Regions from separate parts of the Bradyrhizobium sp. USDA3010 genome, predicted to be linked through region 2. Evidence: predicted binding sites of a transcription regulator. Region 2 holds the regulator's gene; the other holds the start of a gene.
The links. The regulator HrcA, encoded in region 2, represses chaperone genes, less so after heat shock. The targets are predictions, from matches to a motif close to GTTAGCACTCNCNNNNNGNGAGTGCTAAC.
Positions count from the first base shown of each region.

Region 1: the regulator HrcA is predicted to act here: its motif matches at 2,877-2,905, upstream of AC066Y_RS10030 (co-chaperone GroES).

Region 1 is NZ_JBWJZD010000004.1:407,640-423,276, reverse strand. Features, by position in the region: gene AC066Y_RS10045 (L,D-transpeptidase) at 94-903, opposite strand; gene AC066Y_RS10040 (protein phosphatase CheZ) at 1,214-1,990, shown strand; gene AC066Y_RS10035 (hypothetical protein) at 2,162-2,680, opposite strand; gene AC066Y_RS10030 (co-chaperone GroES) at 3,000-3,296, shown strand; gene groL (chaperonin GroEL) at 3,471-5,117, shown strand; gene AC066Y_RS10020 (hypothetical protein) at 5,725-5,943, opposite strand; gene AC066Y_RS10015 (Hsp20 family protein) at 6,042-6,497, shown strand; gene AC066Y_RS10010 (hypothetical protein) at 6,587-6,910, shown strand; gene AC066Y_RS10005 (hypothetical protein) at 6,948-7,175, shown strand; gene AC066Y_RS10000 (hypothetical protein) at 7,172-7,471, shown strand; gene AC066Y_RS09995 (antibiotic biosynthesis monooxygenase family protein) at 7,571-7,939, opposite strand; gene AC066Y_RS09990 (MarR family winged helix-turn-helix transcriptional regulator) at 8,036-8,512, shown strand; gene AC066Y_RS09985 (hypothetical protein) at 8,619-9,818, shown strand; gene AC066Y_RS09980 (hypothetical protein) at 9,837-10,034, opposite strand; gene AC066Y_RS09975 (ester cyclase) at 10,283-10,747, shown strand; gene AC066Y_RS09970 (PaaI family thioesterase) at 10,941-11,408, opposite strand; gene AC066Y_RS09965 (bifunctional transcriptional activator/DNA repair enzyme AdaA) at 11,421-11,999, opposite strand; gene AC066Y_RS09960 (hypothetical protein) at 12,351-12,986, shown strand; gene AC066Y_RS09955 (META domain-containing protein) at 13,005-13,421, opposite strand; gene AC066Y_RS09950 (L-lactate permease) at 13,568-15,238, opposite strand; gene AC066Y_RS09945 (ABC transporter ATP-binding protein/permease) at 15,547-15,637, shown strand, end outside.
Region 2 is NZ_JBWJZD010000012.1:166,435-182,071, reverse strand. Features, by position in the region: gene gshB (glutathione synthase) at 1-251, opposite strand, end outside; gene AC066Y_RS20490 (YraN family protein) at 282-665, opposite strand; gene rsmI (16S rRNA (cytidine(1402)-2'-O)-methyltransferase) at 652-1,605, opposite strand; gene AC066Y_RS20480 (penicillin-binding protein activator) at 1,825-3,039, shown strand; gene hemW (radical SAM family heme chaperone HemW) at 3,243-4,400, opposite strand; gene rdgB (RdgB/HAM1 family non-canonical purine NTP pyrophosphatase) at 4,387-5,022, opposite strand; gene rph (ribonuclease PH) at 5,034-5,747, opposite strand; gene hrcA (heat-inducible transcriptional repressor HrcA) at 5,921-7,009, shown strand; gene grpE (nucleotide exchange factor GrpE) at 7,175-7,780, shown strand; gene AC066Y_RS20450 (VOC family protein) at 7,826-8,251, opposite strand; gene AC066Y_RS20445 (helix-turn-helix domain-containing protein) at 8,319-9,161, opposite strand; gene pncA (bifunctional nicotinamidase/pyrazinamidase) at 9,186-9,896, opposite strand; gene AC066Y_RS20435 (hypothetical protein) at 9,994-10,929, opposite strand; gene dnaK (molecular chaperone DnaK) at 11,504-13,405, shown strand; gene dnaJ (molecular chaperone DnaJ) at 13,564-14,694, shown strand; gene AC066Y_RS20420 (class I SAM-dependent methyltransferase) at 14,795-15,397, shown strand; gene AC066Y_RS20415 (NADPH-dependent FMN reductase) at 15,529-15,637, shown strand, end outside.

The DNA.
Region 1 (15,637 bases), on a different contig from region 2:
AGCTCAAATCAATCGTTGCACTTCAAACGTGACTCCATCTCCCGGCTTTCGCCGGGACGACACCATCTTTGGGGCAGCTGCTTCAAAACCACCTCACATCACGACAACCTTGGCGCCGACATTGACGCGGCCGTAGAGGTCGATGACGTCCTCGTTGCGCATCCGGATGCAGCCGGACGAGACGTTGGTGCCGATCGTCCAGGGTTCGTTCGAGCCGTGAATGCGGTAGAGCGAGGAGCCGAGATACATCGCGCGGGCGCCGAGCGGATTCTCCGGGCCGCCTTCCATGTGCCGCGGCAGATCGGGACGGCGCGCCAGCATTTCCGGCGGCGGCGTCCAGGCCGGCCATTCCTTCTTCGCCGAGATCGTCTTGACGCCGGCCCAGGTGAAGCCGGGCCGTCCGACGCCGATGCCGTAGCGCAGCGCGCGGCCGTCGCCCTGCACCAGATAGAGGAACTTGTTCGGCGTATCGACGACGATGGTGCCGGCGCCTTCCTTGCCGCTGTAATCGACCAGCTGCTTTTCATATCTGGGATCGAAGGGACGCTGCGTCGGATCACCCGCAGCCTCTTCCTGCTGGCGGATCATCTGCTGCTGCGGGTCCATCGGCGGCAGCCCCTGGCGGTTGCCGTAATAGGCCGGCTGCTGCTGATACATCGGCTCTCGCGAATAACCCTGCGACGACGGCGCATCGCCGAACAGGAATTCGATGAAGCCGCCGCCCATGTTGGAGCGTTGCGGCTGCGCATAGGCGGTGCGCATCGGCGGCTGCGCTGCGCCCTGGTTGGCGTAGATCAGGGAGGGCTCGGGCTGAGCCGATGCGTCGATCGCCATGGCATGTTGGGGAATTGCGATAAGCGAAGAAGCGCCGGCGAGCAGCGCAAGCGTGGTTTTCCTGAACATCGACGTACTCTGTACTGGTTTCGTCGTGACGTGTGACGTGGACGGAGCGCACATGCGCCGTTGCACGTGGTCAATAAGCAATGAAAACCGCATCGGTTTGGTAAACGGATCGGCCGTTTCGATTCACCACGTCGGCAATGCCGCGCGGTTTTGCCGGACAGCGTTTATTTTGCATGAATGCCGCAGCGACATGGTTAATCGCCGGTATCGCAGCGGTTGCGCGCACTCGGCGCAAACTGTTCCCGCGTGAACCTGACGTTAAATCACCTCTCGCTAGAACGGACTGCAGTGAAGGGGCGGGAATGAAATCATGTCAGTGAAGCGTAAGCGTTTTCGTGTCGAGCAGGCCATGGGCGAAGTCGTGATGCCGGAGCCGGAAGTTGCCGGCGGCACCGAGCTCGGTCCGATGCATCGGGAGATCATGGCGGAGCTTCGCTCGATCCGCGCCCAGATGGCCGCAGCGCCGGCGCAACGCACGGGCGACAGCGTCGATGCCGCCGTCGCCCGCGAAGTCGCCGAGACGCATGCGCTGCTCGAGACCTACCGCGCGCAGGTCGAACAGTGCGAGAAGCTCAAGGTGGAGCTCGACCTGATCCACGACGCGATCAGCCGCACCAAGCGCGAGATCGCCGTGCTGCACGGCAAGAGCTTCAACGGCGAGGAGATGGCCAAGGTCAACGGCGAGCTCGGCGCCGTGGTCGGCGGCACCGAACAGGCCACCCAGCAGATCCTCGAAGCGGTCGAGGCGATCGACCAGGCCGCGACCGCGCTCGCCAACAACGTCACGCCCGACCAGCAGAAGCGGCTCAGCGAAGATATTCAGGAGCGCGTGGTCTCGATCTTCGAGGCCTGCAACTTCCAGGACCTCACCGGCCAGCGCATCAGCAAGGTGATGCAGACGATGAAGTTCATCGAGCAGCACATCAACGAGATGATGAACATCTGGGGCGGCGTCGACGCGATCAAGACCCACGTCCCGCCTGTTGTCGACACCCGCGAGGGCGATGCCCGCCTGCTCAACGGCCCGAAGCTCGACGGCGACGCCGGCCACGCCTCGCAGGACGACATCGACGCGATGTTCAACTGAGATTTGTCGGATCAAGACGAGAGCGCCGGCCTCAGGGGCCGGCGTTTTTGTTTCGCCCGTCATTGCCGGGACGATGCGAAGCATCGAGCCCGGAATCTCGAGATTCCCCGGTGCGCAATTGTCCACCTGTGGTTCGGTCCTGCGGACCGCCCCGGAATGACGGATCAGCCCTCACGCCCGCGGCGCGCAGCGGACGTAGACCATGTTGCCGTAGCGGGTGGCGGCGTCCTTGTCGACGAAGCGGGTGATCAAGACCCGGCCGTCGAACGAGATGATCTCGCGGTCCTGCTCGCCGGGCACAGGTCCGGGCGGGCCGATATAGTTCTTGCCGCTTGGGGAACCCTTCAGCCGCAGTTCCTGCGGGGTGGCCTGGTCGGCCAGATGCATGATGACGCCGCCGTTCTGGCCGGCGCCGATCACGTAAGGCTGCTTGCACTGGCCGCGTGCGGCGGCCTCGGTACGGGCGCGGTCGGCGGGATTCTGGAACGAGGCGAGGCCCCAGCGGCCGACGATCTCGTCGGGGCGGATGCTCGCCGGCATCTCCGGAGCCACTCCCGGTTCGACCGGCCCCGGCTGGGGGTTCGACGACAACGACGGCAGGCTCATGCTGCCGCACGCCCCCAAAAGTGTCGTCAGCGCCGAGACAGCCGCGAACCGTGCGACCAATCGCGCGTTGAGTGACTTGATCATATGCATCCCCCGAACTATCTCCCGGCCGCACCCGTCATGCAGCCAAGCGTAAAACTTAAGGCGGAGCAATGACGTCTGATAAAATTACGTCATCGCTACGATTTGGTTTCCGGTCCACCATCCTATATTGGCCTCACCAAGGCCTTAACCCGTTTGCTTGACAGAAACTGCGCCAAGCCATATTTCCCGGCGCACAATTAGCACTCTCGCACCACGATTGCTAAATGCGCCGGGCGTCCTGCCTGGCGCCGACCGGGCCGGCATTCAACGCCGGTCTCGATGAACCGGACCTGAAACCGAGCCTCCAAGAGGGAACGTCATGGCTAAATCCAACTTCCGCCCACTGCATGACCGCGTCGTGGTCAAGCGTATCGATGCCGAGGAGAAGTCCAAGGGCGGCATCATCATTCCGGACTCGGCCAAGGAGAAGCCGTCCCAGGGCGAGATCGTCGCCGTCGGCCCGGGTGGCCGCGACGAGGCCGGCAAGCTGATCCCGATCGACCTCAAGGTCGGCGACCGCGTGCTGTTCGGCAAGTGGTCGGGCACCGAGGTCAAGCTCGACAACCAGGAGCTCCTCATCATGAAGGAGTCCGACATCATGGGCGTGCTGGCGTAAGGCCACGACCAATTCGAGAGCGCCCACTCTCTCCGCTGTCATGCCCGGACTTGATCCGGGCATCCATCAACTTCGAAAGAGTCTTGCAAGGACGATGGATTGCCGGGTGAAGCCCGGCAATGACGGGCGTAGATGCCGGGCGACCGCATCCAATCATTCCAGGAGTTCAAATCAATGGCTGCCAAGGACGTAAAATTCGCCGGAGACGCCCGCGACCGCATGCTGCGCGGTGTCGACGTGCTCGCCAATGCCGTGAAGGTGACGCTCGGCCCGAAGGGCCGCAACGTCGTCATCGAGAAGAGCTTCGGCGCTCCCCGCATCACCAAGGACGGCGTCACCGTCGCCAAGGAGATCGAGCTCGACGACAAGTTCGAGAACATGGGCGCGCAGATGCTGCGCGAGGTCGCTTCCAAGACCAACGACACCGCCGGTGACGGCACCACCACCGCGACCGTGCTGGCGCAGGCCATCGTCCGCGAGGGCGCCAAGGCGGTCGCCGCCGGCATGAACCCGATGGACCTCAAGCGCGGCATCGACACCGCGGTCGCCGCCGTGGTCAAGGACATCGAGAAGCGCGCCAAGCCGGTCGCCTCCTCTTCGGAAGTCGCCCAGGTCGGCACCATCTCGGCCAATGGCGATGCCGCGATCGGCAAGATGATCGCGCAGGCGATGCAGAAGGTCGGCAACGAGGGCGTCATCACCGTCGAGGAAAACAAGTCGCTCGATACCGAGGTCGACATCGTCGAGGGCATGAAGTTCGACCGCGGCTATCTCTCGCCCTACTTCATCACCAATGCCGAGAAGATGACCGCCGAGCTCGAGGATGCCTACATCCTGCTGCACGAGAAGAAGCTGACCGGCCTGCAGTCCATGCTGCCGGTGCTGGAAGCCGTGGTGCAGTCGGGCCGTCCGCTGCTGATCCTCGCCGAGGACGTCGAGGGTGAGGCGCTGGCGACGCTGGTGGTCAACCGCCTGCGCGGCGGGCTCAAGGTCGCTGCCGTCAAGGCACCGGGCTTCGGCGATCGCCGCAAGGCGATGCTGGAGGACATCGCTATCCTGACCGGCGGTCAGCTGATCTCCGACGACCTCGGCATGAAGCTCGAGAACGTCACGGTCAACATGCTCGGCCGCGCCGGCAAGATCGTGATCGACAAGGAGAACACCACGATCGTCAAGGGCGCCGGCAAGAAGAAGGACATCGACGCCCGCGTCGGCCAGATCAAGGCGCAGATCGAGGAAACCACCTCGGACTACGACCGTGAGAAGCTGCAGGAGCGCCTTGCCAAGCTCGCCGGCGGCGTTGCGGTGATCAAGGTCGGCGGTGCGACCGAGGTCGAGGTCAAGGAGAAGAAGGACCGTGTCGAGGACGCGCTGAATGCGACCCGCGCGGCTGTCGAGGAAGGCATCGTGCCGGGCGGCGGCGTCGCGCTGCTGCGCGCCAAGAAGGCGGTCGGCCGTCTCACCAACCCGAATGCCGACGTCCAGGCCGGCATCAACATCGTGCTCAAGGCGCTCGAAGCTCCGGTCCGCCAGATCTCGGAGAACGCCGGCGTCGAGGGCTCGATCGTGGTCGGCAAGATCCTCGAGAACAAGTCGGAGACCTTCGGCTTCGACGCCCAGACCGAGGACTATGTCGACATGGTCGACAAGGGCATCATCGACCCCGCCAAGGTGGTGCGCACCGCGCTGCAGGACGCCTCCTCCGTGGCCGGCCTCTTGGTGACCACCGAAGCCATGGTCGCCGAACTGCCGAAGGACGCGGCGCCGGCGATGCCGGGCGGCGGCGGCATGGGTGGAATGGGCGGCATGGGCGGCTTCTAAGCCCCGTCTGCACATCCGCGTCGAGATCGAAGGCCGCCTCCGGGCGGCCTTCTTTTTTGTGGGCTGCGGGATGAGCGTGCGTGAAGCGTTGAACGACATCCGCTCGTGGCCCTTTCGGTGAAGTTCGCGCAGGAACCTCGCCTCACCTGGGATGTTGAAAAGCGATGCAATAACTCAGGAGGAAACTCTCATGAGAACGCTATTACTGGCCGGTGTCATGGCGGTTGCTGGTTGCGCTATCGCCGCGCCGATCTCCATTGCGCCCGCGTCAGCTCAGGTTGCGGTTGATACTCCGCTCGGCGGCGTCAGAGTGGGCCCGGAGCCCCGTTACTACCGGGACTATGATCGACCCGCTTATCGTGCCTACGGATATGATCGCGGATATCGCGGATGCCGCACGGTCACGATCGAGCGTGACGATGGTTCGGTCCGCAGGGTCCGCCGTTGCGACTAGCAGCACCGGACTAGATCGATCCTGGGACTCGCAACAGCGTCGAGCCGGCTCTCGCAATCAGGGAATGAAAGCCATCCACTGAGGCCGCTTCAGTTGGCCGCCTTCTTCATTTCGCGAGTACCGCACGATCCGTGGATGTCTGCTCACGAGGGCCTATCGGATTACGGCGCAAGGCCCGCCGACTTCTGCGTTTGACCGCTGCAGACTTGAGCCGGTCCTCAACGCTGCTTGGAACGGAGAAGCGAAGAAGGCGGCCGCGCCGCGGCGCTGCTTCAGCGGCGAATACATTAACCAAACCAAAATTCCCGCAAAAAATTTGCGCGGCCCTCTTGAAACTTTTTCCAGATTTACAAATTTCTTCGGCGTCGCCATGAGGCGATCGGGATGCCGTCAGGGTCCCGCCACTTGAGACGGGCACCGGAAGTGTCCGGTGCCGCTCGTAACCATTTTGCTCTTAGGAGGATCTGGCTATGCGCACTGTAGATTTTTCGCCCTTGTTTCGGTCGGCCATCGGATTCGACCGCCTGTTCGACCTCGCCGAAGCCGCCCAACGCGTCGGCGAAGAAAGCTATCCACCCTACAACATCGAACGCCTCGACGAGAACAGCTTCCAGATCTCGGTTGCGCTCGCCGGATTCAAGCCGGACGAGGTCGATCTGACGGTCGAGCGGGACGTCCTGACCCTTGAGGGCCGCAAGAACGATAAGGAAGGCAAGACTTTTCTGCACCGCGGCATCTCGGCGCGCAATTTCAAGCGCCAGTTCACGCTCGCCGACCACGTCGAGGTCAAGGGCGCCCGCTTCGAGAATGGCCTGCTCGTCATCGACCTGCAGCGGGAAATCCCTGAGGCGATGAAGCCGCGCCGCATCGCGATCAACGGCACCGCCCCGAACAACATCACCCAGATCGAAGCCAAAGTCGCCTGAACCGGCCTCGGGCGATTTGGATCGATCGACGCCGCGCGGGGCCTCCTCGCGCGGCCTCCCCTTAACTCGTCTCAGATTTGGAGGCAGCCATGCGGCCGACGACCGCCCTGGACGACAACGTTTTCGATTTCAACTATCTCCCTCATCCCGGCACCAAGTTCGAGCACCCGAGAGACGTGGTCTCTCATTCAGGCCTCACGCTCGCCGAGAAGCGAGCCATCCTCGCCTCTTGGGCGTCCGACGCCTCCGCAATCGCGTCCTGTCCGTCCCTGAGGGCGCCCGAAGGATTGAAGGCACCGGTCGCGATCGACGAGATCCTCGAGGCGCTCTGCGCGCTTGACGGCGGCGCCTGGCACCCGCCTGGCGGCAAACCTATGCGGCTACGGTCGACCGAACGCCGCGCCGCGGCCTGAAGCGTAGGCCGTACCACTGTCACGCGGAGGGACGACGATGTTCGAACAAAACTTGGCCCGTATCCGTGCCCATCGCAACGCAATCCACCGCCACCGGAAGCTGCTCCGGACAGAATTGTCTGATCTCGAGCGCGATTTCATCGATAGACGGATGGCCGAAGAGCAGGCCGCGCACGATGCTCTGGTTGCCGAAACATTCCCGGTGACATTTCCTCTTCCGAAAGATTCATCGTCGGCTTCCTCGAGCATGGGGGCGGCGTCATGAGCGGCATTCGAGACCTGACCTGCTGGACGGGCGACGACCGCTTCGCGGCGTTCGATATCGTGCTGAAGCGGCGCGGACGCAGCAGGTGGAAATGGTCTGTTCGTACGACCGACGGACATACCGTCATGTGCGGCTCGGAATGCAGTCGTGACGGCGCGAGATACAAGGCGCAGCGCGCGCTGTTCCTCCTGCTGTGCGCAAGTGCTTCATGCCTCCCCAAGTTGCCGCTGAAGCCGACCGATCGTGCTCGGCGAGCCGCTGGCCGGTCGAAGAACGCAGGAACGTCAGAGATTTAACGGTGGCCCGACTGTGGCGGGTCACAAGGACACGCCTCGGCGCGAATCCCTCAACGCACGACCGCGATCGACGTCACAACGCGTCGAGGCCGACAGCCGCTATGCGACGCAGATGCCTGATACCGCGACCTTCTGGAACAGGTGCGGCAACGCCACTGCCGACGCCGGGTAGGCCGACAGCTTGGCCCTGAACTCCGGATTGCTGAATGCGGCACGGAAGGCGGCGGTCGATTCCCAGACCGCGTAGTTCAGATAGGTCGGGCTCTCGCCGATCGCGCGGTGCAGCTGGGTCGAGATGAAGCCGGGCTGCCGCTTCATGATGGCGGCGTCGGCCTGCCAGGCTTCCAGAAAGATCTCCTCGTCGGCCGCATCGAGCGTGAAGAGGTTGACGAGCACGATGTTGGTGGCATCGACCGCGAGCTGGCGGTCGATCGGGAATGCAGGGTCGAGGGGGCACATCTGCGGCATGGCTGGCTCCGTTGATTTGGTGCTATGATGTCATTACGTTACGATGGATACGTACTATTTTGACATTATGATGTCAATATCAACTTATGGTGACAAATGCCGCAGACCAAGCGAACGCCGGCCGGCGAAGCCCTGAGCAACCTGATTCTCGACCTGTTCAGGCTCAACAGCCTGCTGTTCACCGCCGGCGACCGGATGGTGGCGGGACTTGGGCTGACCAGCGCGCGCTGGCAGATCCTCGGCGCCATCGTCACCGCCGAACGCCCGCAACCGGTCGCGTGGCTGGCGCGCGACCTCGGCGCGGCCAGACAGAACGTGCAGCGGATCGTCAACGACCTGCAAAGGGACGGGCTCGTCACATTCGAGACCAATCCGCATCATCGCCGCGCCCAGCTCGTCGTGCTGACCGAGAAGGGGCGGCAAAGCTTCGACGCGGCGATGCGCCTGCAGCTGCCCTGGGTGAACGGCCTCGCCGACGGATTGTCGATCAAGGACCTCGAATCCACCAGTCGCGTCGTCAGCACACTGCGCGGCAGGCTGGAGAGCGGCCAGGAACCTGACGACCGCGCATGACAGCGATTCTGGAGGCGCCGCCGTTAGGCGGCCTTCTTTTTTGGCCAATGAGACGGAGGTTTGCTAGTTACGACGGAACCGATTCTGGCCTTCGAGGACTTATCGTATGCGCGCGCTCCCGCTCCTGCTGCTCGGTCTTGCCGTCGCCTCGGCGCCTGCTCTCGCCCAGATGAAGCTGCAAACCAAGGCGGCGCCGTCGAATGGCCCCGAGACGCGCTATTTCACCGCGATCGACGGCCTGATGGACGGCAATGCCGACGTCGTGCTGAAGGAAACCCGGCAGGGCAAGACCGTGACCGCGGCCGTGCTCGACGTCTGCTATCCCGCCGACAAGAGCTCCGACCGCAAGGACCGCTTCGTCGCCAACCTGACCGTCAACGGCCAGACGCTCACCGGCACCACCCAGAGCGTCGCCGACAAGCAGCCGATCACGGTCAAGCTGAACCGCAAGCAGACCGGCGACAGCTTTGAATTCCGCGGCCAGATCACGATCGGCCAGACCGTGACCGAGGTCGCCTCGACGGACAATTCCGATCTCAGCGAGAAGGAATTCCAGGACAACCAGGCCACCGAGGACGGCATCACGCCGCAGCCGAAGGACTTCACCGACGTCTCGCCGGAATCGATCGGGGTGCGGGTGAAGCTCGATGCGGCAACCGATTTCCTCAAGAGCCTGAAAGGCGAGGCGGTCGAGATCGGCACCTCCAGCCTCGCGGTGACCTGCGATGCGATGCGCTCCGGCGAGCAGACCCTCAACCTCACCGTCGATCCCGAGCACGCCGGCGCGCTGCTTGCAAAGGCGAAATCAGCGCCCGGCGTGACGGCCGCCGGCTGGACCAGCGGTGTGGTCGAGATGGACCGCACCATCCGCTTCGCCGCCGCCGACTGGCGTGATGGCGACAAGATCAACAAGGACAAGCTCGCATCCGCGATCGCGGACGTGCTGGCGAAGACGCTTGCCGCAAAGCCGGCCTCGGCGACATGGAACGCGAATACCGGCAAGCTCAAGCTGGTGCTGAAGCGGCCCAGCGCGATCTACCCTGCGCTCGGCCTCACCCAGAACTACGAGGTCACCGCCCTCGTCTCACCCGACAAGCCCGGCAGCTCGGACCGGCTGATGCTGTGGGTCTCAAGCCCCACCGTCTCGACGTCGGACGACAGCGCCGGCGCCAAGCTCAATCTGTCCGACGACTCCGGCAGCGACGAGGAAGGCAGCGAGGCCAAGGACGACAACGGCGCGATCGACGCGCTGGTCAAGGAATTCAAGGGTCAGCGCTGGGACGCCGACAAGTCGGTGTGGCGCTGAAGCCGTCGCGCTGCCGATTCAGGCTACCCTCGTCTTCAGCGGCACCACGTTGTCGCGCGTCCATCTCGGGAGCTGCGTCCGGACTGGACTGCAGCATCGCCTCGCTTCTGACGAACAATTCGAACGAGGCTCGATCGCGGCGCGATCGAGCTGCGCCCGCAGCTCGGGACGAAGTTCGTCGCCGCGCAGCGCGGCGATCGCATCGAAGTTGCGCATGATGTTCTCCTGTGTGACGACAAAGACGCTCTCGCCTGCGCGTTGCGCGAACCACCCGCTTTCCGATTGCGCGATGACGTTCGAGAAGCGGCGCTAAGCGCCATATCGATAAAGCGGAATCTCGCCTCCAACGCGCTCGCGCGCCCGATCTGGAATCGGGTGGCTCGACGCACGTCTTCGAATGCCTATTGCGCACATCGAGACAACGCCGGTCGCGATACCGGCAACGCGCAAATGGAGACGAAGAGATGTCAGAGGAAAACAAGACCATCGTAGGCCGGTGGTTCAAGGAGTTCTGGGGCAACCCCTGGAATCCGCGCATCATCAACGAGCTCGCGACACCAGACATTGTCGTGCACTACCCGATGCACGAACCGAAGAAGGGCCGCGCCGCGGTCACAAAGTTCATGACCGAGTTTCGCGAAGCGTTTCCGGATCTCAATTTCTGGGGCGTCGGCGATCTCGTCGCGGAAGGTGATCTCGTCGTCGGCCGCTGGGAAGGCGGCGGCACGCACACCGGGCCCGCCTTCAGCGACTTCCGGCTCGGCTCGCTGCCTGCGGCCTCCGGCCGCAAGATGACGTTCGCCGGCACGACCGTGCTGCGCGTGCAGGACGGACGGATCGCCGAGGAGCTCGGACAGGAAGATGCGCTGACGGCCATGCTGCAGCTCGGCCTCATTCGCTTGCCTGAACAGAGTGTCTATGCCGGGTGAACCGGCGCTTCATCGACGATCGCATCGCGGCTACCCGAACGCACTTTCCGTGCGCTCGGGTAGCGCAAACGATCGGCGCGGTGAAAGCGAAGCGCTCTGATCCGCCGGCTCGCTGGACGAATTCCAATGTTGCTGCGCCGGCATCGCGTCTCCTGATGCGGTGCCGGCGCAGGCTCTCCGCAGCGGCTCTTTATCAAGCCGGAAAGATCAGGCACGTCGTCGTGCCATGCGCGAGCAGCCGTCCCTTCTCGTCGGTGACCCTGCCCTCCGCAGTACCGATGCGGCGGCCGCAATTGAGGACCTTGCCCTCGGCCCGGATCGGGCCGGTGTCCGGCGTGATCGGCCGCACCAGCGAGATCTTGAATTCGAGCGTGGTCTGGCTCGTGCCGGCGTCGAGCGTCGACTGCACCGCAAGGCCCATGCAGCTGTCGAGCAGTGTCGCGGTGAGCCCGCCATGCACGGTGCCTGCCGGATTGAGATGCGCATCCGTCGGCAGCAGCGTGACGACGACGCGGCCGTGCTCGGCTTCAGTGACGTCATAGCCGAGGGTCCGCGCGATGGTGTTGAGCGGCAAGGCGCCCGAGGCGAGCCCTTGCACGAATGCGAGGCCGCTCATCCTGAGTTTCTGTTCGGCACTGACGGTGCCGTAGCTCTTGGCCATTGCTGATCTCCATTATCGCATCGTGATGTCTGGCAGCCGCTTCCGTCGCAGCGAGACGGGCGAACGGCCGTAGAGTTTTGCGAATGCGGCGTTCATGCGCCTTGCGCTGGAGAAGCCGGCGCGCTGCGCCACCAGACAGATCGGGAGATCGCTGCCGTCGATCAGGCGCTTGGCGCGCTGCACACGCAGCGAGAGCGCGACCTGCAGCGGCGAGGCATCGAGATGCTCGGCGAACAGCCGCGACAGATGCCGCGCGCCGATGCCAAGCCGATCGGCCAGCGCAGCGACATTGCCGCGGTCGAGGGCGCCCGCTTCGATCAGCGCCAGCGCGCGCTCGACCGTCGTCCTGGTGCCCTTCCATGCCGGGCAGAACGGCGCCGCCTCGGGACGGCAGCGCAGACAGGGCCGGAAGCCGGCGCGCTCGGCCGACGCGGCGCTGCCGTAGAACCGCACATTGCGGGCGAGCGGCGTGCGCACCCGGCACACGGGACGGCAATACACGCCCGTCGTCCTGACCGCGACGAACACGATGCCGTCCCAGGCCGGGTCGCGGCGCTGAAAGGCTGCATATTGGGCGGCGAAATCGAGCATGCCATCGCTATAGCGGCGCCTAAGCGCCGCGACGACCCGCTTTGCGGTGACGGCGTCCGGAAACGACCGCCTGGAGCTAGAGGCGCTTGGTCATGAACAGGCTGGGGCGATGCTGATGTCAGGCTTGTGCATCTCTGGCCCAATGCAGGGTCGTCGTCGCGATTGTCGGCCGCGCTCACCGCCCCGTCAATTTGCGGGGACTGCGACCAAAAGACTTCGTGCTGCCGCAGTTCGGTCACCGAAAATTAAGGCTCGATTTAGTTTCGAGGATCATCCTTTGCGTCACCGAACACGGGTCACGCCATGCAAGACCGCGAGCCGATCAATCCTGGGAGCATCTGGCCAACGGATGTGACGGAGGGTCATTCGCCGGCGCAGACGGCGGACCTCTGGGACGTCTCAGGCGAGAACCACGACGCCGCCCTGCTGCTGCGCGAGCCGTTCGCCGACCGGATCGGCACCGCGCTGCTGGCAGCCACCGCACTGGCCGCAAGCTTCGTGCTGGGATGGACGGGCGGCGCCAACTGGCACGATTTTGCGGCCCCCGCCCCGATCCCGGTTGCCCAAAAGGAAGCGCCTGTCCCGCATGTTGCCGAGACGCGGTCGAGCCCAAGAAGCGAATCGAGGGGCGAGCGCCGGACCGCGTCCAACGCCGACCCCGCCGTCACCGGCAGCATTCCGAAGAACGCCCCTGCCAGCCCGCGCCCGCTCGCTCTCGGCGCCGCGCCCACCACCCTGAACGCGCAGGCCGCGGCGCTCGGAACGAAGCAGCCCGTGGCAGCAGCGGCGGAGACCCGGCCGAGCACGATTCCCGGATGGTCGGTGGTCGAAGTCCGCGACGGCACCGCCGTGCTCGAGGGGCCGGAGGGCGTCAAGATGGCCGCACGCGGCGACGTCGTCCCTGGCCTCGGCCGGGTCGATTCCATCGTGCGCTGGGGCAATCGCTGGATCGTTGCCACCGCGAGCGGATTGGTCGCAACGCCCTGAGCGCCCGCGCGATGCGTGTCAGTTGCTGTTGATCACAAAACGCAGCGACTTGCTGCCGATGAACGTGACCTGATCACCTTGCCGCCGCCAGCTCGTCATGTCGCCGAGCGCTGCGAGCAGGTCCTTGTCGGCCTGCGCCCGGTCCGGCGGGCAGCTGCGGTTCTCCATCGCGCCGGGAACGAACACGATGGTGTTGCCGGCAACCGAGAACTGGCCCTTGCCGCCGTCGCACCACAGCTCGAGGATCACCTCGCCATTGTCGCCGACCTCGATCGAGGGAATCCGCTTGGAGCCCGGCATCCGCGCGGCATCGAGCGTCATCACGAAGCCGAACGGGAATTCTTCCTGGGCCCGCACCGGCCCCGCGCCAAGCGCCGCTGCAACGACCACCAAAGCGGCCATCCCGCCGTTCAGAATCCGCTTCATCGAGATCATGCCATTCCCAGCAATTGCGACGCCGCCCTTGTATGGGACGAGGCCGCGATTGGCCAGAATGGCGGCGCGAGAAAAAGCGCTGGAAAAGCAAAATCCCCGCGGGCTCGCACCCGCGGGGATCGTCGTTTGGGCGACGCCTCGCCTTCTTATTTCAGAACCATCGCCGTGAACGGGTAGACATAGGCCTGCAGGGTCACAAACAGACCGACCAGGCACGCCAGCACGATCGAGTGCAGGAACACGTAGCGCAGGATCGATCCTTCGTGGCCGTACCAGTTGGTCGCGGTGGAGGCAACCACGATCGATTGCGCGTCGATCATCTTGCCCATCACGCCGCCCGAGGAGTTCGCCGCCGCCATCAGGATCGGCGACAGGCCGAGCTGCTCGGAGGTGATCTTCTGCAGATTGCCGAACAGCACGTTCGATGCGGTATCCGATCCGGTCAGCGCCACGCCCAGCCAGCCGAGCAAGGTGCCGAAGAACGGATACAGCACGCCGGTCGCCGCGAAGGCGAGGCCGAGCGTTGCGTCGACGCCGGAGAGCCGGGTCAGCGTGCCGATCGCCAGCATCGCCGAGATCGTGATCAGCGAGATCGCGCAGAGACGGATGGTGCGGCCGTACTCGGCGATCAGCTTGAGTGGCGAGAAGCCCATCAGGAGGCCGGAGATGATCGCCGCGATCAGCATGCCGGTGCCGGTGAACGACAGGTAGGTGAAGCTGAACACGGCGCCTTCCGGCGTCGGCTTGGCGGCTACCGGCGGCACCTTGAAGATCAGCTTGTCGAGCTCTGGCACCGCATAATTCCAAGTGAAGTTGGCATTCGCCCAGGTCTTGAAGGCCCCATTGCCCCAGATCAGCATCAGGATGCAGACGATGATCCACGGCAGCAGCGCGCTCCACAATTCGCCCTGGGTCAACGGCGTCTTGTCGAGCGGCTTGGCGGCCGCCATCGTCGCCGCCGATTCATCGCGGCCGCGCAGCGCGGGCGACAGCCAGAGCTGGCGCGGCTGCCAGACCTTTAGGAACAGGATCAGCGCGCCCATCGAGATCAGCGAGGCGCCGATATCGACGATCCAGGGATTGATGTAGTTCGAGATCACGAATTGCGGGACCGCGAACGACACGCCGGTGACCAGGATCGCCGGCCAGATTTCCTTCATGCCGCGCCAGCCCGCGAACGCCCATACCACCCAGAACGGCACGATCAGCGAGAACAGCGGCAGCTGCCGGCCGACCATGGCGCCGAGGACGTAGGGATCGAGCCCGGTGACCGAGGCGAGGCCCTGGATCGGCGTGCCGAGCGCGCCGTAGGCGACCGGCGCGGTGTTGGCGATCAGCGACAGGCCGGAGGCCGCGAGCGGCGAGAAGCCGAGCCCGATCAGCACCGCACCGGTGATGGCGACCGGCGTACCGAAGCCCGAGGCGCCCTCGAAGAAGGCGCCGAACGAGAACGCGATCAGCAGCAACTGCAGGCGGCGATCCTCGGTGACGCCGCCGACCGCGCGCTTCAACAGCTCGAACTTCCCGCACCTCACCGTGACCTGGTAGAGGAAGATGACGTTGAGCACGATCCAGCCGATCGGAAAGAACCCGGTGACGATGCCGAGGATCGATGCGCGGATCGACATGCCGGCCGGCATCGTGAACACGAAGATCGTGATCAGGTTGGTCACGATCACGGCGACGATGGCGGCGATATGTGCCTTCACCTTGCCGCTGGCGATCAGCACCAGCAGCGTGACCACGGGAATGGCGGCCGCGATCGTCGACAGCCCGGCATTGCCGAGCGGATTGTAGATTTGATTCCAGGTGCTCATCTCGGGGTCCTTCCCACATTCTTGTGCAGCGCCCCGGCCTTGGTGCAGCAGGCGCGCTGGTGCGGTTGCGGGAGTCCGTCGGAAGAATTGCAGCCCCGGCTCGCGAATGAACGATCGGTAAGGATCGCTCACATCCTCGCGAAAAATCGAAGGTCCCCCGCCCCTCGCCGTTGTCGTCATGCTAGAGTTGACTCGATCGCCGGGACAAGCCAACGCTTGCATGCCAGAGCTACGACTTTAGTCGAGGGCTACGCCGATTGTCCCGATTCTTCAGGCCGTTGCGGCCCATCCCCCGGAGACGATAATCTGTGAACAACATTCGCTCGACGCTCGCGACGGTGTGGCGCATCGCCTCGCCCTATTTCAACTCCGACGACAAATGGGCAGGCCGCGGACTTT
Region 2 (15,637 bases):
ACGACGTCGAAGCCGTTGAGCGGCTCCCGCTTCGGCTCGCCCAGCGTGAAGTGATCGCCGACCTCGTCGCGCACGGTGAGAGGCTGCACCGGCGCCACTAGCTCCTCGCCGCGCAGCGACAGCTTGTCGGGCGTGTAGTAGGAAATGCCGTGGCCGCGCTTCTGCGCCTCGAGCAGCAGCGCAAAGGTCGAATCGCCGCGGATGTTGATGCGCGCGATGGGATCCATCTGGACGGCGATCTTCAATTTCATAAGTGTGTCCCGCGAGGTCTGAGGGTAACTTTAAGGGCTTGCGTCGAATGCCGCTAACAGATGGCGCGGCAGGCTCTTCGGCGCAATCAGCACGGCGTCGAATCTGAGGTCAAATTCGGCATGTTCGGGATGCGCCATCAGCCAGGCCTGCGCGGCGTTGACGATGCGCTGCTGCTGGCGCGGCGTCACCGCATAGGCGGCGTCGTCGAGGCTGGCACGGGCCTTGACCTCGACGAAGGCGACGAGATTGCGCCGGCGCGCAACGAGGTCGATCTCGCCATAGGGCGTGCGGAAGCGTCTCGCCAGGATGCGATAGCCCTTGGCGATCAGAAGGGCCGCCGCGCGGCTCTCGGCCGAGATGCCGGTGCGGAACGCGGCGACGCGTTCGGGCGAGGCGCTGTCAGTCTTCGCCATCGCCGTCCCCGATGGTCTTCGCGAGCTCGAGGGCGCGCGCGTAAACCTCGCGGCGCGGCCGGCCCGACAGTTCGACCGCGTGGGCCACCGCATCCTTGACGCTGCCGCGGCCAAGCTGCGCGCGCAGGAGATCGTCGAGCGCATCCTGGCCCATCACCCCGGCATCGTCGGCCGGAGGTCCAATCACGAGCACGAACTCGCCGCGCGTCTCCAGCGCGTCCGCGTTGGCCGCAAGCTCGGCCACCGGCGCGCGCTTGACCTCCTCGTGCAACTTGGTCAGCTCGCGACAGATCGCCGCATCGCGCCCAGCCATGATCGCGGCGAGATCGCGCAGCGTGTCCTGCACGCGATTGCCCGATTCGAACATCACGAGCGTCGCATCGATCCGGGCGAGCTCGGTAAGCCGCGCGTGGCGCGCGTGCTCCTTCGCCGGCAAAAATCCCTCGAAGAAGAACCGATCGGTCGGCAGCGCCGCAACCGATAGCGCCGTCAGCACCGACGACGGCCCGGGCACCGCGACGACGGCATGCCCGGCGGCGCAGACGTCGCGCACCAGCTTGAAGCCGGGATCGGAGATCAGCGGCGTGCCGGCGTCCGAGACCAGTGCGATGGCAGCACCTTGCGCCAATCGCTCGAGGATCTTGGGCCGGGCCTGGGCCGCGTTGTGCTCATGGTAGAGCGCCAGTTCGACGGTGATTGCATAACGCTCGGTCAGCCGGCGCGTGATCCTGGTGTCCTCGCAGGCGATGACGTCGACGCCCGCCAGCGTTTCCAGCGCGCGCAGGGTGATGTCGCCGAGGTTGCCGATCGGGGTCGCCACCAGATGGAGCCCGGGCGCGGCCTTTGGCGCCGCCAGCTGCTGGCCGGCGATCGAAAAGGTCCTGGCCGCTGTGCCTGTCGTGGCATCGGAATGGTGGAGGGAACTGGCTTTTGCGCGCATAATGCCAATCTAGAGGGATGGCAGCACTTGCGCCACATCCGGAAACCGCGATGACGGTAGGCGGTTGCCGAGGGAAACGGGAGCCGCGGCAACGGCGCCGCGAGGCCATAATCCTTTTGTTTTAGTTAACTATTCGCCGACAATATGCCTGAATCCACCCGCCTCATCAGAGCTGGATGGAGTCCTGGCCGATCCTGGTCGGTCAAGAGAAGAGAGACGATGGCAGGCCCGCATCACCGCATGTCCCCGCCGTCGGGCACGACCCGGCGAACCGCGCTTGGTCTGCTCGTTGGCGCGCCGTTGCTGAGCGCCTGTTCCGGCGTCCAGCAGAGCCTGAGCCAGTTTTCCAGCCCGTTCGGCGGCAACCAGGAAGCCGGTCCGGCCGGCCCGCCGCAACAGCCGCAGGCGGTCGGCACCGGGCAGGTCAAGATCGGGCTGATCCTGCCGCTGTCGGCTTCCGGCAATGCCGGGCTCGCCGCGCAATCGATGCGGAACGCCGCCGAAATGGCGCTCGCGGAATTTCAGAACCCGAACATCCAGCTCCTGATCAAGGATGATGGCGGCAGCCCGCAGGGCGCGGCGCAAGGCACCCAGCAGGCGCTGTCCGAAGGCGCCGAGATCATTCTGGGACCGCTGTTCGCAGGCTCGGTGCCGCCCACCGCGCAGCTGACACGGCCGCGCGGAACGTCGGTGATCGCATTCTCCACCGATTCGAGCGTCGCGGGGCACGGCGTCTATCTGCTGAGTTTCCTGCCGGAGTCCGACATCAATCGGATCGTCGACTACTCCGCCGGGATCGGAAAGCGCTCGTTCGCCGCGATGGTTCCGGACAACGCCTATGGCAACGTGGTCGAGGCCGCGTTCAAGCAGGCGGTCGGCCGCAAGAACGGCCGCGTCGTCGCATTCGAGAAATATGGCGCCGATCGCGCGACGCCGGCGCGGACCGTGGCCCAGGCGCTGGGCCAGGCCGATGCGCTGCTGCTCGCCGACGACGGCGATTCGGTGGTCGCGACCGCTGACGCGCTGACCGCAGCGGGTGCCAATCTGCGCAACATCCAGCTGCTCGGCACCGGGCTGTGGGACAATCCGCGGGTGTTCGCGAGCCCGGTCCTGCAGGGCGGCCTCTACGCCGCGCCCGATCCGTCCGGTTTCCGCAGCTTCGCCGGCCGCTATCGCGCCAAATACGGCGGCGAGCCGGTGCGCACCGCAACGCTTGCCTATGACGCCGTCGCGCTGATGGCGGCGTTGGCGCGTACCCAGGGTGCGCAGCGTTTTGCACCGGAGACGCTGACCAATCCATCCGGCTTTGCCGGGATCGACGGTCTGTTCCGTTTCCGCTCCGACGGCACCAATGAACGCGGCCTTGCCGTCATGAAGGTGGCGTCCGGCGGCGGCACGCCGGTCGCCGGCTCGCCGAAGAGCTTTGGCGCTTGATTTTCGTCAGGCGGTCAAGCTGCCTTGTCGAGCGCCGGAACCCGCCAGCTACTTTGCATGGGGTTGTTTTCGATATTTTGGCAGCGCCTGGAGCGTTTTCGAGCGAGGTGGATACCGGTTCGCGTGAAGAAAACGCGTCAAAACAACAATCTAGAGCGCCGTTCCGATTCAATCCGAACGGGATAGGCCCTACGGGATAGGCCCTAGGCCGCGAGATCCGCGACGACGGCATCGAGCACCGGAAATCCCGACTTCGTCACGCGCAGCCGTCCGTCGGCATCGACGGCGATCGCGCCTTCCTCGCGCAGCATCGCGATCCGGTGCGGATCGAGCTTTCGGCCGGAGAGCTTGGCATAGCGCTGGGGATCGATGCCCTCGGCGAGCCGCAGCCCCATCAAGAGGAATTCGTCGGCGCGTTCTTCGCTGTTGAGGCTGTCATCGGTGACGACGCCATGACCGCGCTCCTCGACGTTCAACAGCCAGGCCTCGGGGCGCCGCTCGGTCGCGGTCGCGTGCCTGACGCCGTCGATGTCGAGCCTTCCATGCGCGCCGGGGCCGATGCCGGCATATTGCTCGCCGCGCCAATAGACCAGGTTGTGCTTGCACTCGGCGCCGGTGCGGGCGTGGTTGGAGATCTCGTAGGCCGGCAATCCCTCGCGGGCGCAGACCTCCTGCGTCACGTCGTAGAGCGCGCGCGCGGTCGCTTCGTCCGGGGTCTGCAATTTGCCGGCGGCATGCAGCCCGAAGAACGGCGTGCCTTCCTCGATCGTGAGCTGATAGAGCGACAGATGCTCGGCCGCTTCCGAGATCGCTTGCTTCAATTCATCCGCCCACATCTGCGGCGTCTGGTCGGGCCGCGCGTAGATCAGATCGAACGAGTAACGGTCGAACGCGGAGCGCGCGATCGCAACCGCGTCGAGCGCCTCGCGCGCGGTATGCAGGCGGCCCAATGCCTTCAGCGAAGCATCGTCCAGTGCCTGCACGCCGAGCGAGACGCGGTTGACGCCAGCGGCGCGATAGCCGCGAAAGCGCGTCGCCTCGACGCTGGTCGGATTGGCCTCGAGCGTCACCTCGACGTCGCGCGAGACCTGCCAGTGCTTGCCGATCGCATCGAGCACGGCGCCGACGGTCTGCGGCTGCATCAGCGAGGGCGTGCCGCCGCCGAGAAAGATCGAGGTGACCTCGCGGCCCGGCACCCGCGCGGCCGTGGTCTCGATCTCGCGGGCGAACGCGCGCACGAAGCGCGCCTCGTCGACCGGCGCGTGCCGGACGTGGCTGTTGAAATCGCAATACGGGCATTTGGACAGGCAGAACGGCCAGTGCACGTAGACGCCGAAAGCTTCTCGTTCAGCGTGGCTCAAGGCAGATCTCCGTGAGCTTCACGAAGGCGCGGGCGCGATGCGACAGGCCGAGTCCGAGCGGCGGCAGGCCGTGCTTCTCGATGCTGCTCATCTCGCCAAAGGTCCGCGTGTACCCGTCGGGCAGGAAAGCCGGATCATAGCCGAATCCGGCGGTGCCGCGCGGCGGCCAGACCAGGGTTCCATCGGCGCGGGCCTCGACCTCCTCGAGGTGATCGTCGGGCCAGGCCACGCACAGCGCGGAGACGAAGTGCGCCCTGCGCTGGTCCGGCGCGATGGCGCCGCGCTCCTGCAGCAGGCGCTCGATCCGCGTCATCGCCGCCATGAAGTCCTTGCCCTCGCCGGCCCAGCGCGCCGAGTAGATCCCGGGCGCGCCGTCGAGCGCGTCGACCACGAGGCCGGAATCGTCGGCGAAGGCCGGCAGTCGGGAGGCCTTCGCGGCCGCGATCGCCTTGATCGCCGCATTGGCGCGAAAGCTGTCGCCGGTCTCCTCGGGCTCGGCGAGACCGAGCTCGCCGGCCGACACCGCCTCCACGCCGTGCGGCGCCAGCAGTTCCCGCATCTCGGCAAGCTTGCCGGGATTATGGGTGGCGATGACGAGCCTTCCGGTGATTCGGCGGTGCATGACCAATCTGACTACGCCACCGCGATCTTTTGCAAGTCGACCAGACGCGCGACACCTTTGCGCGCCAGTGCCATCAGCGCCAGGAATTCACCTTCCGAGAACGGCGTCTTCTCGGCGGTGCCCTGCACCTCGATGATGCGGCCGTCGCCGGTCATGACGAAATTGGCGTCGGTGTCGGCCTCGGAGTCCTCGGCATAGTCGAGATCGAGCACCGGCGTGCCCTGGTAGATGCCGCAGGAGATCGCCGCCACGTTGTCGCGCAACACGTTGGTCTTCAGCATGTTGCGGGTCTTCATCCAGTTGATGCAGTCGGCCAGCGCCACCCAGGCACCGGTGATCGAGGCGGTGCGGGTGCCGCCATCGGCCTGGATGACGTCGCAATCGACCGTGATCTGGCGCTCGCCGAGCGCCTCGAGGTCGACGGCGGCGCGCAGCGAGCGGCCGATCAGGCGCTGGATCTCGACCGTGCGGCCGCCCTGCTTGCCGGCCGAGGCCTCGCGGCGGGTGCGTTCCAGAGTGGCGCGCGGCAGCATGCCGTATTCGGCGGTGACCCAGCCGCGGCCCTGGCCCTTCAGCCACGGCGGCAACCGCTCTTCCAGCGTGGCGGTCACCAGCACATGGGTGTCGCCGAACTTCACCATGCAGGAACCCTCGGCATATTTGACGACGCCGCGTTCCAGCGACACGGGACGCAGTTCATCGGGCGCACGGCGGCTTGGCCGCATTGGAAATCCTCCAGAAATCCGAGAAAATGAGTTGGCCGTGCTTGTAGGGGGGGGAAGGGGCAGCGGCAAGGGTTTTCGGCCCCGGTAACGTCCCGGTATCAAGGGGTTGAATGCATACTTGTCACCGGCCCGCCGGATCGACAAATTAGACAGCAATTGTGAGGGACTGGAGTGTGACTCATCACGATCCGATCGGCCTGATCGCGCCGCATGCCGGGCTTGCCCAGCTCAATGAGCGGTCGCGCGACATTTTTCGTCAAATCGTCGAAAGCTATCTCGCGACCGGCGAGCCGGTCGGCTCGCGCAATATTTCGCGGCTGATCGCATTACCGCTGTCGCCGGCCTCGGTCCGCAATGTGATGTCGGACCTCGAGCAGCTCGGCCTGATCTATGCGCCGCACACATCGGCGGGCCGGCTGCCGACCGAACTCGGCCTGCGTTTCTTCGTCGACGCCCTGATGCAGGTCGGCGACCTTACCGAGGCCGAGCGGCAATCGATCCAGACCCAGCTGGCGGCCGTCGATCGCGCGCAGTCGGTCGAGGCGGCGCTTGGCGAAGCGCTGACGCGGCTGTCGGGGCTGACCCGTGCCGCGGCTGTGGTGCTGACGCAGAAGTCGAATGCGCGGTTGAAGCACATTGAATTCGTGCGGCTGGAGCCGGAGAAGGCGCTGGTCGTGCTGGTCGGCGAAGACGGCCAGGTCGAAAACCGGGTGCTGGCGCTGCCGCCGGGCGTGCCGTCCTCGGCCCTGACCGAAGCGACCAATTTCCTCAATGCGCGGATCCGCGGCCGGACGCTGGCCGAAGCGCGGCTCGAGCTCGAGACGGCATTGACGCAAAACCGCGCCGAGCTCGATCAGCTCACGCAAAAGGTCGTCGCGGCCGGCATCGCGAGTTGGTCCGGCGGCGCGAACGAGGACCGCCAGCTGATCGTGCGTGGTCACGCCAATCTGCTCGAGGATCTGCATGCACTCGACGATCTCGAGCGCATCAAGTCGCTGTTCGACGATCTCGAGACCAAGCGCGGCGTGATCGATCTGCTCGGCCGTGCCGAGCGCGGCGAGGGGGTACGGATCTTCATCGGCTCGGAGAACAAGCTGTTCTCGCTGTCGGGTTCCTCCACCATCATCGCGCCCTACGGCGACGCCCAGGGCCGGATCGTCGGCGTGCTCGGCGTGATCGGACCGACGCGGCTGAACTATGCGCGGGTGATCCCGACCGTGGATTATGCCGCGCGCATCGTCAGCAAGATGCTGGGCGGCTGATCAGGGCGGATTTGGCCTGCATGTGACGGGTTTCGTTCACCCGGGCCGGAGAGCCCGCTGCCCGAAGGGGGTATGTTACGCTTGATTTTCGCCGCCCAAAGCACGATATCCCGGCAAGCAATCCCCAAGATTTGAACCGACGCGAGTTTTTCGAGAAGGCAAGCCATGACCGATCCGAACCGGGCCAATGACAACAGCGAGAATTCGGCACCGACGGGTGAACCCGTGGTCTCGAAGCCTTACATCATGCCCGACGATCCCGAGGTGGGATCGGCCGAGGCGCTGGCCAAGGAACTCGCCGAGGCGAAGGACCGCACGCTGCGCACGCTGGCCGAGATGGAGAACCTCCGTCAGCGCACCCGCCGCGAGGTTGCCGACGCCAAGACCTACGGCATCACCGGCTTCGCCCGCGACGTGCTCGATATCGCCGACAATCTGCAGCGCGCGCTCGACGCGGTGCCGGCCGAGACCAAGGAAGCCGCCGATCCCGGCCTGAAGGCGCTGATCGAAGGCGTCGAGCTGACCGAGCGTTCGCTGCTCAACGCGCTGGAGAAGAACGGCGTGAAGAAGTTCGATCCGATCGGCGAGAAGTTCGATCCGAACTTCCAGCAGGCGATGTTCGAGGTGCCGGACACCTCGGTGCCGTCGGGCACCGTGGTGCAGGTTGTGCAGGCCGGCTACATGATCGGCGACCGCATCCTGCGTCCGGCGCTGGTCGGCGTCTCCAAGGGCGGCGCCAAGGCGGCCCCGAGCGCCGATATCACGGTCTGATCGCTTCGACGCCGGCCCTGAAGCTGTGAGCTTGCTGCTGTCGTGTCACGGCAGCGGCTTCTCATGAGCCTTCGGCCAATAGGTGCCGAAGCTCCAGAGATTTCCTTCCGGGTCACGGCAGGCGAAATCACGGCTGCCGTAGTCGGTGTCATGCAGCTCCATTTCGATCTTGGCACCCGCCGCTCTGGCCTTCGCATGCAGGGCGTCGGGATCGTCGACGGCGATGTAGATTGAATCGGTGCGGCGGCCGGTGACATCGCCGACCAGCCTGCCATAGGCATCGTCGCGGCTCTGCCCCAGCATCAGCATCGAGGAACCGTAGGCAAGCTCGGCGTGGTGGATCACGCTGCTGTCGCGGTAGACCACGTGCTCGGTGAATCCGATCACCGTCTTGAGCCAGCCGATCATCGCCTCGGCGTCCTTGCAGCGCAGGGTCGGGTAGATGCGCGGGGGTTCGATGTCGTGCGTCATGTCACAGGCCTCCTTGGCTGATAGCGCCACTCTGCACGAGGCAATCCGGCTTCGGCTTGAAGGTTTGTTACCAGTCCTCGGAACGAACCAGCCGGCCACCGGTCAGCGCCTGGCGGCGCGCCCAGGCTGTTGGCGGTTCGCCAGCGAATTCGACGAATTCGCGGGCGAGGTGGGCCTGGTCGGCATAGCCGCTTTCCGCCGCGATCCCAGCCCAGCCGAGCCTGGATTCGCTTTGCGCAAGCCGGCTCGCCCGATGAAACCGCATCATGCGCGCCAGCGATTTGGGCGCGAGGCCGAGCTCGGATCGAAACCGGCCGACCAGATGCTTGCGGCTCCAGCCGATCTCGCCGGCCAGTGCCGTGATGCTGATGGCTCCGGCCGAACGCGCCAGTCTTCGATAGGCGAACGCGATTTCGGGAGACGGCGTGTGGCCAGCGCGGCGAAGCACGAACGCCTCGATCAGGTCGAAGCGGCGCTGCCAGCACGACATAGCGCCGAGCTGTAGGCGCAGATGACGGCCATCATGGCCGAGCACGTCCTCGAGTTCGATCATGCGTCCGGCCAACTCGGTCACGGCGCCGCCGAAGAAGCTGTAAGCCCCAAGCGGGGTGAAATCCACCTGCACGCAGGCGGCGTGGCCATCGGACTCGATGTAGATCGGTCCCGCATAGAGACCGGCAGCAAAGCTCTGCTGGCGGTCGCTCGCTTCAGGCTCGCGCCCGAGCGCGATCAGGAATGGGGAGCCGAAGCTGATGATCAGCGGCACGATCAGCGGTGCGGTCTGCCGCTGCGCGAACCGGCCGGTCGCGCTCTCGCGATAGCCGGTCATCGCAGCAATCAGTCCCGTGGTGCGCAGCGATGGTGCGCGCTGCACGAATTCGAATGCGACGGGTGGCGCAAACTCGGCCATACGAATCTCGCGCGAGGCCGCGACTTACCCGATATCCGACGATTGGATCCGCTTGACGCCGGCCTTGTCCATGTCGGTCCAGGCCTTGGCCAGCGACCCCTGGGTGTCGATGCCGCGACAGGCGTCCTCCACGACATAGGTTTCGAAGCCCGCCTTGCGCGCATCGAGCGCGGTCCATGCCACGCAGAAATCGGTGGCGAGCCCGGCCACGAAAACCCGCTCGACATTGCGCGCCTTCAGATAGGCGGCGAGCCCCGTGGTGGTCTTGCCGTCGGCTTCGGTGAAGGCGGAGTAGCTGTCGACGTCCTTGTGAAAGCCCTTGCGGATGATCAGCTCGGCCTGCGGGATGGCGAGATCCTTCGACAGCGAGGCGCCGTCGGTGCCCTGGACGCAGTGGTCGGGCCACAGCACCTGCTTGCCGTAGGCGAGGTCGATGGTCTCGAACGGCTTCTTGCCGGCATGGACCGAGGCAAACGAGATGTGTCCGGGCGTGTGCCAGTCCTGCGTCATCACCACATTGGCAAAGCTCTTGGCGATCTTGTTGATCACCGGCACCACCTGCTCACCGTCCTTCACCGCGAGGCTGCCGCCGGGCAGGAAGCAGTTCTGGACGTCGATCACGAGCAGCGCGGAGCCCTCGTCGGGCTTGATCGCAGCCGCCCAGAGCCTCCTGGGAACCAGGGTCGCAAGCGCCAACGTGCCGAGGCCTGCAACTATCTGTCGTCGATCCAGCATCGGGCCCCTCCTCGCTTTGATACCGCGCGAGGAGGCTAGTTCCGTTCGGCGAACGGCGAAAGTGGGATTTTTCCAACCGGCCTTGCGAAGGGCCCGATCAGCCGCGCGGCTGGATGCCGTCGCGGACTGCGCGGAAGCGTGGGAAGGCGGTCTCCCAATCGGTGCGCGGCGTGCTGCCGATGATCCGCAGCGATGTCTGCGCGCCGAACCGCAGCCACTGCACGATGGTCACCGGGGTGTTGTCCTTGCCGCTGACGGCGTCGATCCGGGTCTCGAAGCCGGGCTGGCCGTCGATCCGGATCGGTTCGGACATGGTGATCCGCCCGTCGCGCACGCCGGGGATCGTGGTGGCGATCTGCTGGGCAAAGCGGCCGCGATCATCGGGCGTCGCCGGCGCCGAAGCGATGACGCCGAGCAGCATGAAGGGCTTGCTCTCCAGGCCCTTGTCGTCGCCATCGGCCATCAGCAGCGCCGCACCCGGCGCCAGCATGCGGATATTCTTGAAACTGCTGAGCTCGGTAACCTTGAACGGCATCATGGCGAGCTGCTCGTCGACCGGCACCTCCTTGCGGATTTCGGCGGAGGCGAACATCTGCCGGACGGCGTCGTCGGTGTAGATCTTGCCCGCGTTCTCCGGCACCTGCACGGCGACATAGCCGGAGAAGGTCGGCCCAGGCAGGATCATGGAATAGCGCCGCACATTGCTGGCGCCGACGCGGGCGCTCTCCACGGTGTAGTAGGCGAGGCCGGCCGGCGTCTCGAGGCTCTCGGGCTTGATGTTTCCGGTGCCGGCCGGGTTGGCCTTGAAGGCAGTCACGACCTCGTTGTAGGCGTCCGCAGGCAGGTCGGCGATCAGGACCTTGACGCCCTGGTCCTCTGTCTCGAAGCCGATGAAGGATTTGGCGCGGACGAGGCCCACCAGCGGTTTCATCCCGACATGCGCGCCCGGCGGAAACACTACGTCGGCGGCAAAGCCACGACAGGTGGCAGCAATCAGCAAGGCAACCGCAACGAGAACTCGAAAAGGCGTCATGGGGGATCTACCGGTTTTGCTTGGTGGCCGCGCAACGGGGCCGGTGCAGGGCTGGATGGCCTCTTCAGTCGGACCGCTTTTAGCGGTTTTGATGGCCCTGCAACAGGCCGCCAAATCTCCGCTCCAGGCCAGCCGGTTCAATTCCATGGGCTTTTCGCCTTGATTGGCAGGCACTTTCCAGTTTCCCGAGGTTTCCAGGAACGACCGCCTGCGGCCGCCAGCGGCCAAACAGCGCGCCCTCGACCCGTGCGCCGCTCTCGCATACGACGTTTGTGAGCGTTCACTCAACAGCGCTGGCGTCACGCGGCGAATGTCGCGGTCGACCGCGGGCGGCATTCTTGCCGATTTGTTAACTTGGTCCGGGCTTGAACCGGTGCCGCGGCCGGGCTGACACAATCTTTCAAACGTCAGTCTTTTCAGGCCTCAACGTTGCGTCCAGTCCTTGCGGGCAGGACCCTCTCTCCTATATCAGGCTCACCGTCGCAATATCGCGAGTATGTGAACGTCTGGGGGTTCGGTACGGAGCGCCGTCAGGGCCCAACCAACCTGCCGTAGCAAAGAGGATATGAAAACCATGGGTAAGGTCATTGGGATCGACCTCGGCACCACGAATTCGTGCGTCGCCGTGATGGATGGCAAGAACGCCAAGGTGATCGAGAATGCCGAGGGCATGCGAACGACGCCGTCGATCGTTGCTTTCACCGACGATGGCGAGCGCCTTGTCGGACAGCCGGCGAAGCGCCAGGCGGTGACCAATCCCGAGCGTACGTTCTTTGCGGTGAAGCGCCTCATTGGCCGCCGCTATGACGACCCGATGGTCGAGAAGGACAAGAAGCTCGTTCCCTACAAGATCGTCAAAGCATCGAACGGCGATGCCTGGGTCGAAGCCGACGGCAAGACCTATTCGCCCTCGCAGGTCTCGGCCTTCATTCTGCAGAAGATGAAGGAGACCGCTGAGGCGCATCTCGGCCAGAAGGTCGATCAGGCCGTCATCACGGTTCCTGCTTATTTCAACGACGCGCAGCGTCAGGCGACCAAGGACGCCGGCAAGATCGCCGGCCTCGAAGTGCTGCGCATCATCAACGAGCCGACGGCTGCCGCGCTCGCCTACGGCCTCGACAAGACGAAGGCCGGCACGATCGCCGTGTACGACCTCGGCGGCGGCACCTTCGACGTCTCGATCCTCGAGATCGGCGACGGCGTGTTCGAGGTGAAGTCGACCAACGGCGACACCTTCCTCGGTGGTGAAGACTTCGACATGCGCCTGGTCGGCTATCTCGCCGACGAGTTCCAGAAGGAGCAGGGCATCAACCTGCGCAACGACAAGCTCGCTTTGCAGCGCCTGAAGGAAGCCGCCGAGAAGGCCAAGATCGAGCTGTCGTCGACCACGCAGACCGAAATCAATCTGCCGTTCATCACGGCCGACCAGACCGGTCCGAAGCATCTGACGATGAAGCTGACCCGCGCCAAGTTCGAGGCGCTGGTGGCCGACCTCGTCGAGAAGACCATCGAGCCGTGCCGCAAGGCGCTGAAGGATGCCGGCCTGACCGCCGGTGAGGTCGGCGAAGTGGTGCTGGTCGGCGGCATGACCCGCATGCCGAAGATCCAGGAAGTGGTGAAGCAGTTCTTCGGCAAGGAGCCGCACAAGGGCGTCAATCCCGACGAGGTCGTCGCGATCGGCGCTGCGATCCAGGCCGGCGTGCTGCAGGGCGACGTCAAGGACGTGCTGCTGCTCGACGTGACCCCGCTGTCGCTGGGCATCGAGACGCTGGGCGGCGTGTTCACCCGCATCATCGACCGCAACACCACGATCCCGACCAAGAAGAGCCAGGTGTTCTCGACGGCCGAAGACAATCAGGGCGCCGTCACCATCCGCGTCTTCCAGGGCGAGCGTGAAATGGCGGCCGACAACAAGATGCTCGGCCAGTTCGATCTGATGGGTATTCCGCCGGCTCCGCGCGGCATGCCGCAGATCGAGGTGACCTTCGACATCGACGCCAACGGCATCGTCAACGTCTCGGCCAAGGACAAGGCGACCGGCAAGGAACAGCAGATCCGGATCCAGGCATCCGGCGGTCTGTCCGAGGCCGACATCGACAAGATGGTCAAGGACGCCGAGGCCAATGCGGCCGAGGACAAGAAGCGCCGCGAGGCGGTCGACGCCAAGAACCATGCCGATGGCCTGGTTCATTCGACCGAGAAGGCTTTGGCCGAGCACGGTTCGAAGATCCCGGAGACGGACCGTCGCGCAATCGAGGACGCCGTCAGCGACCTCAAGGAAGCGCTGAAGGGCGACGACGCCGAGGCGATCAAGGCCAAGACCAACACGTTGGCGCAGGCTTCGATGAAGCTCGGCGAGGCCATGTACAAGCAGCAGGCCGAGGCCGATGCGGCCAAGGACGCTGCAAAGGATGACGTCGTCGACGCGGAATTCACCGAGGTCGACGACGACAAGAACAACAAGAAGTCTGCCTAAGCGGGCTGGCGATCATGGCCCTCACACCAAAGAGCACGCGACGCGTCTCGGAGGAGTGGGGGTCATTTTTCTTTAAGGCGATCGCTGCATCTTCCAGACAGGCGCAATCGTTTGCGCAATCCTTGGCGATCGCGACGAACTTCGGACGGAATTGAAGGATGTCCACCAAGCGCTGCTATTACGAGACCCTCGAGGTCGATCGGAACGCGGACGAGACCAAGCTGAAATCAGCTTTCCGCAAACTGGCAATGAAATGGCATCCGGACAAGAATCCGGGCGACGCCACCAGCGAGGTCCGGTTCAAGGAAATCAACGAGGCCTATGAGGTGCTGAAGGACGGCGACAAGCGCGCCGCCTATGACCGCTTCGGCCATGCGGCTTTCGAGCAGGGCATGGGCGGCGGCGGTCCCGGCTTCGGCGCCGGCTTCGCCTCCTCCTTCTCCGACATCTTCGAGGATCTGTTCGGCATGGCCGGGCAGCGCCGCGGCGGCGGCGGCCGCGAACGCGGCGCCGACCTGCGCTACAACATGGAGATCACGCTCGAGGAGGCCTTCCAGGGCAAGACCGCGCAGATCGAGATCCCGGTTTCGGTGACCTGCGAATCCTGCTCCGGCACCGGCGCCAAGGCCGGCAGCAAGCCGAAGACCTGCTCGCATTGCGGCGGCGCCGGCCGTATCCGGCAGGCCCAGGGCTTCTTCACGCTGGAGCGGACCTGCCCCGGCTGTCAGGGCCGCGGCCAGATGATCGAGGACGCCTGCGCCTCCTGTGCCGGTTCCGGCCGGGTGACGCGCGAGCGCACGCTGTCGGTCAACATTCCTCCGGGGGTCGAGGACGGCACCCGTATTCGTCTCGCCGGCGAAGGCGAGGCCGGTGTCCGCGGCGGGCCGCCCGGCGACCTCTACATCTTCCTGTCGCTGACCACGCACCAGTTCTTCCAGCGCGACGGCGCCGACCTGCACTGCCGCGTGCCGATCTCGATGGTGACCGCAGCCCTTGGCGGCGAGTTCGAGGTGCCGACCATCGACAAGAGCAAGACCAAGGTGAAGGTGCCGGCCGGGACCCAGTCCAGCCGCCGATTCCGCATCGCATCAAAGGGTATGCCGGTGCTCCGCTCGCGCCAGACCGGCGACATGTATGTCCAGGTTGTGGTCGAAACGCCGCAGAATCTGACCAAGAAGCAGCAAGAATTGCTGATGGAGTTCGAAAAACTGTCGTCCGGCGCAACGCAACCGGAGGCAGCGGGTTTCTTCTCTAAGGTCAAGGACTTCTTCGGAAGCCGCTCTGTCTAGCCGCAGTCGTTATGCTTGACCGTAACGACTTCGATCTATACGTGTTTATGACTGTTTTCTGACAACCGCTCGATTGTGCGCGGTCCCGCCTGGTAGCGACATGCCTCTGCAATCGTCCGTGCGTGCGTCGAAGAAGCCCCTCCGTCTCGACGACGAGGTTCGTTTTCTCCGTTCATGGATCGAGAAGCCGCTGCATATGGGCGCGGTGATGCCGTCCGGGCGGCTGCTCGCACGCACCATGGCGCAATATGTCGATCCCGAAGCCGAAGGACCGGTTGTCGAACTCGGACCCGGCACCGGTGCGATCACCAATGCGCTGATCGAGCATGGCGTCGATCAAAAGCGTCTCGTCCTGGTTGAGTACAATCCCGGCTTCTGTGCGCTGCTGCGCGAACGCTATCCGCAGGCCAAGGTGGTCCAGGGCGACGCCTACAGGCTTCGCGATACGCTGTGGGACGTCATGAAGTCTCCGGCCTCGGCCGTGGTCTCCGGCCTGCCGCTGGTCACCAAGCCGATGCTGACCCGCCTGAAGCTGGTCCGCGACGCCTTCCTGGCCCTCGCGCCCGGTGCGCCGTTCGTGCAGTTCACCTATTCGGTGGCGCCCCCGATTCCGAAGTCGCTGCCCGGCGTGTCCACAGAGGCGTCCGAGCGGATCTGGATGAACCTTCCGCCCGCGCGGGTCTGGGTGTATCGCAAGGGCTGACGCGGATTCCGCAAAAGCGGGTACCGGTTTTGCGCATGGAATACGCGCAGAACATTAGCTAAGAGCATTTTCAGAGAAAATGCTCGCCCAGCGTTATCTCGCCGGGCGCGTGCCCTAACCGCGATTTCGAAATGTCCGCGCTGAAAATCCTCGTGATCCCCGGATCGCTTCGATCAGGCTCGCTCAACGCGAAGCTGGCTGCCGTGCTGGCGCAGGAGCTCGCGCAGTCAGGGGCCGACG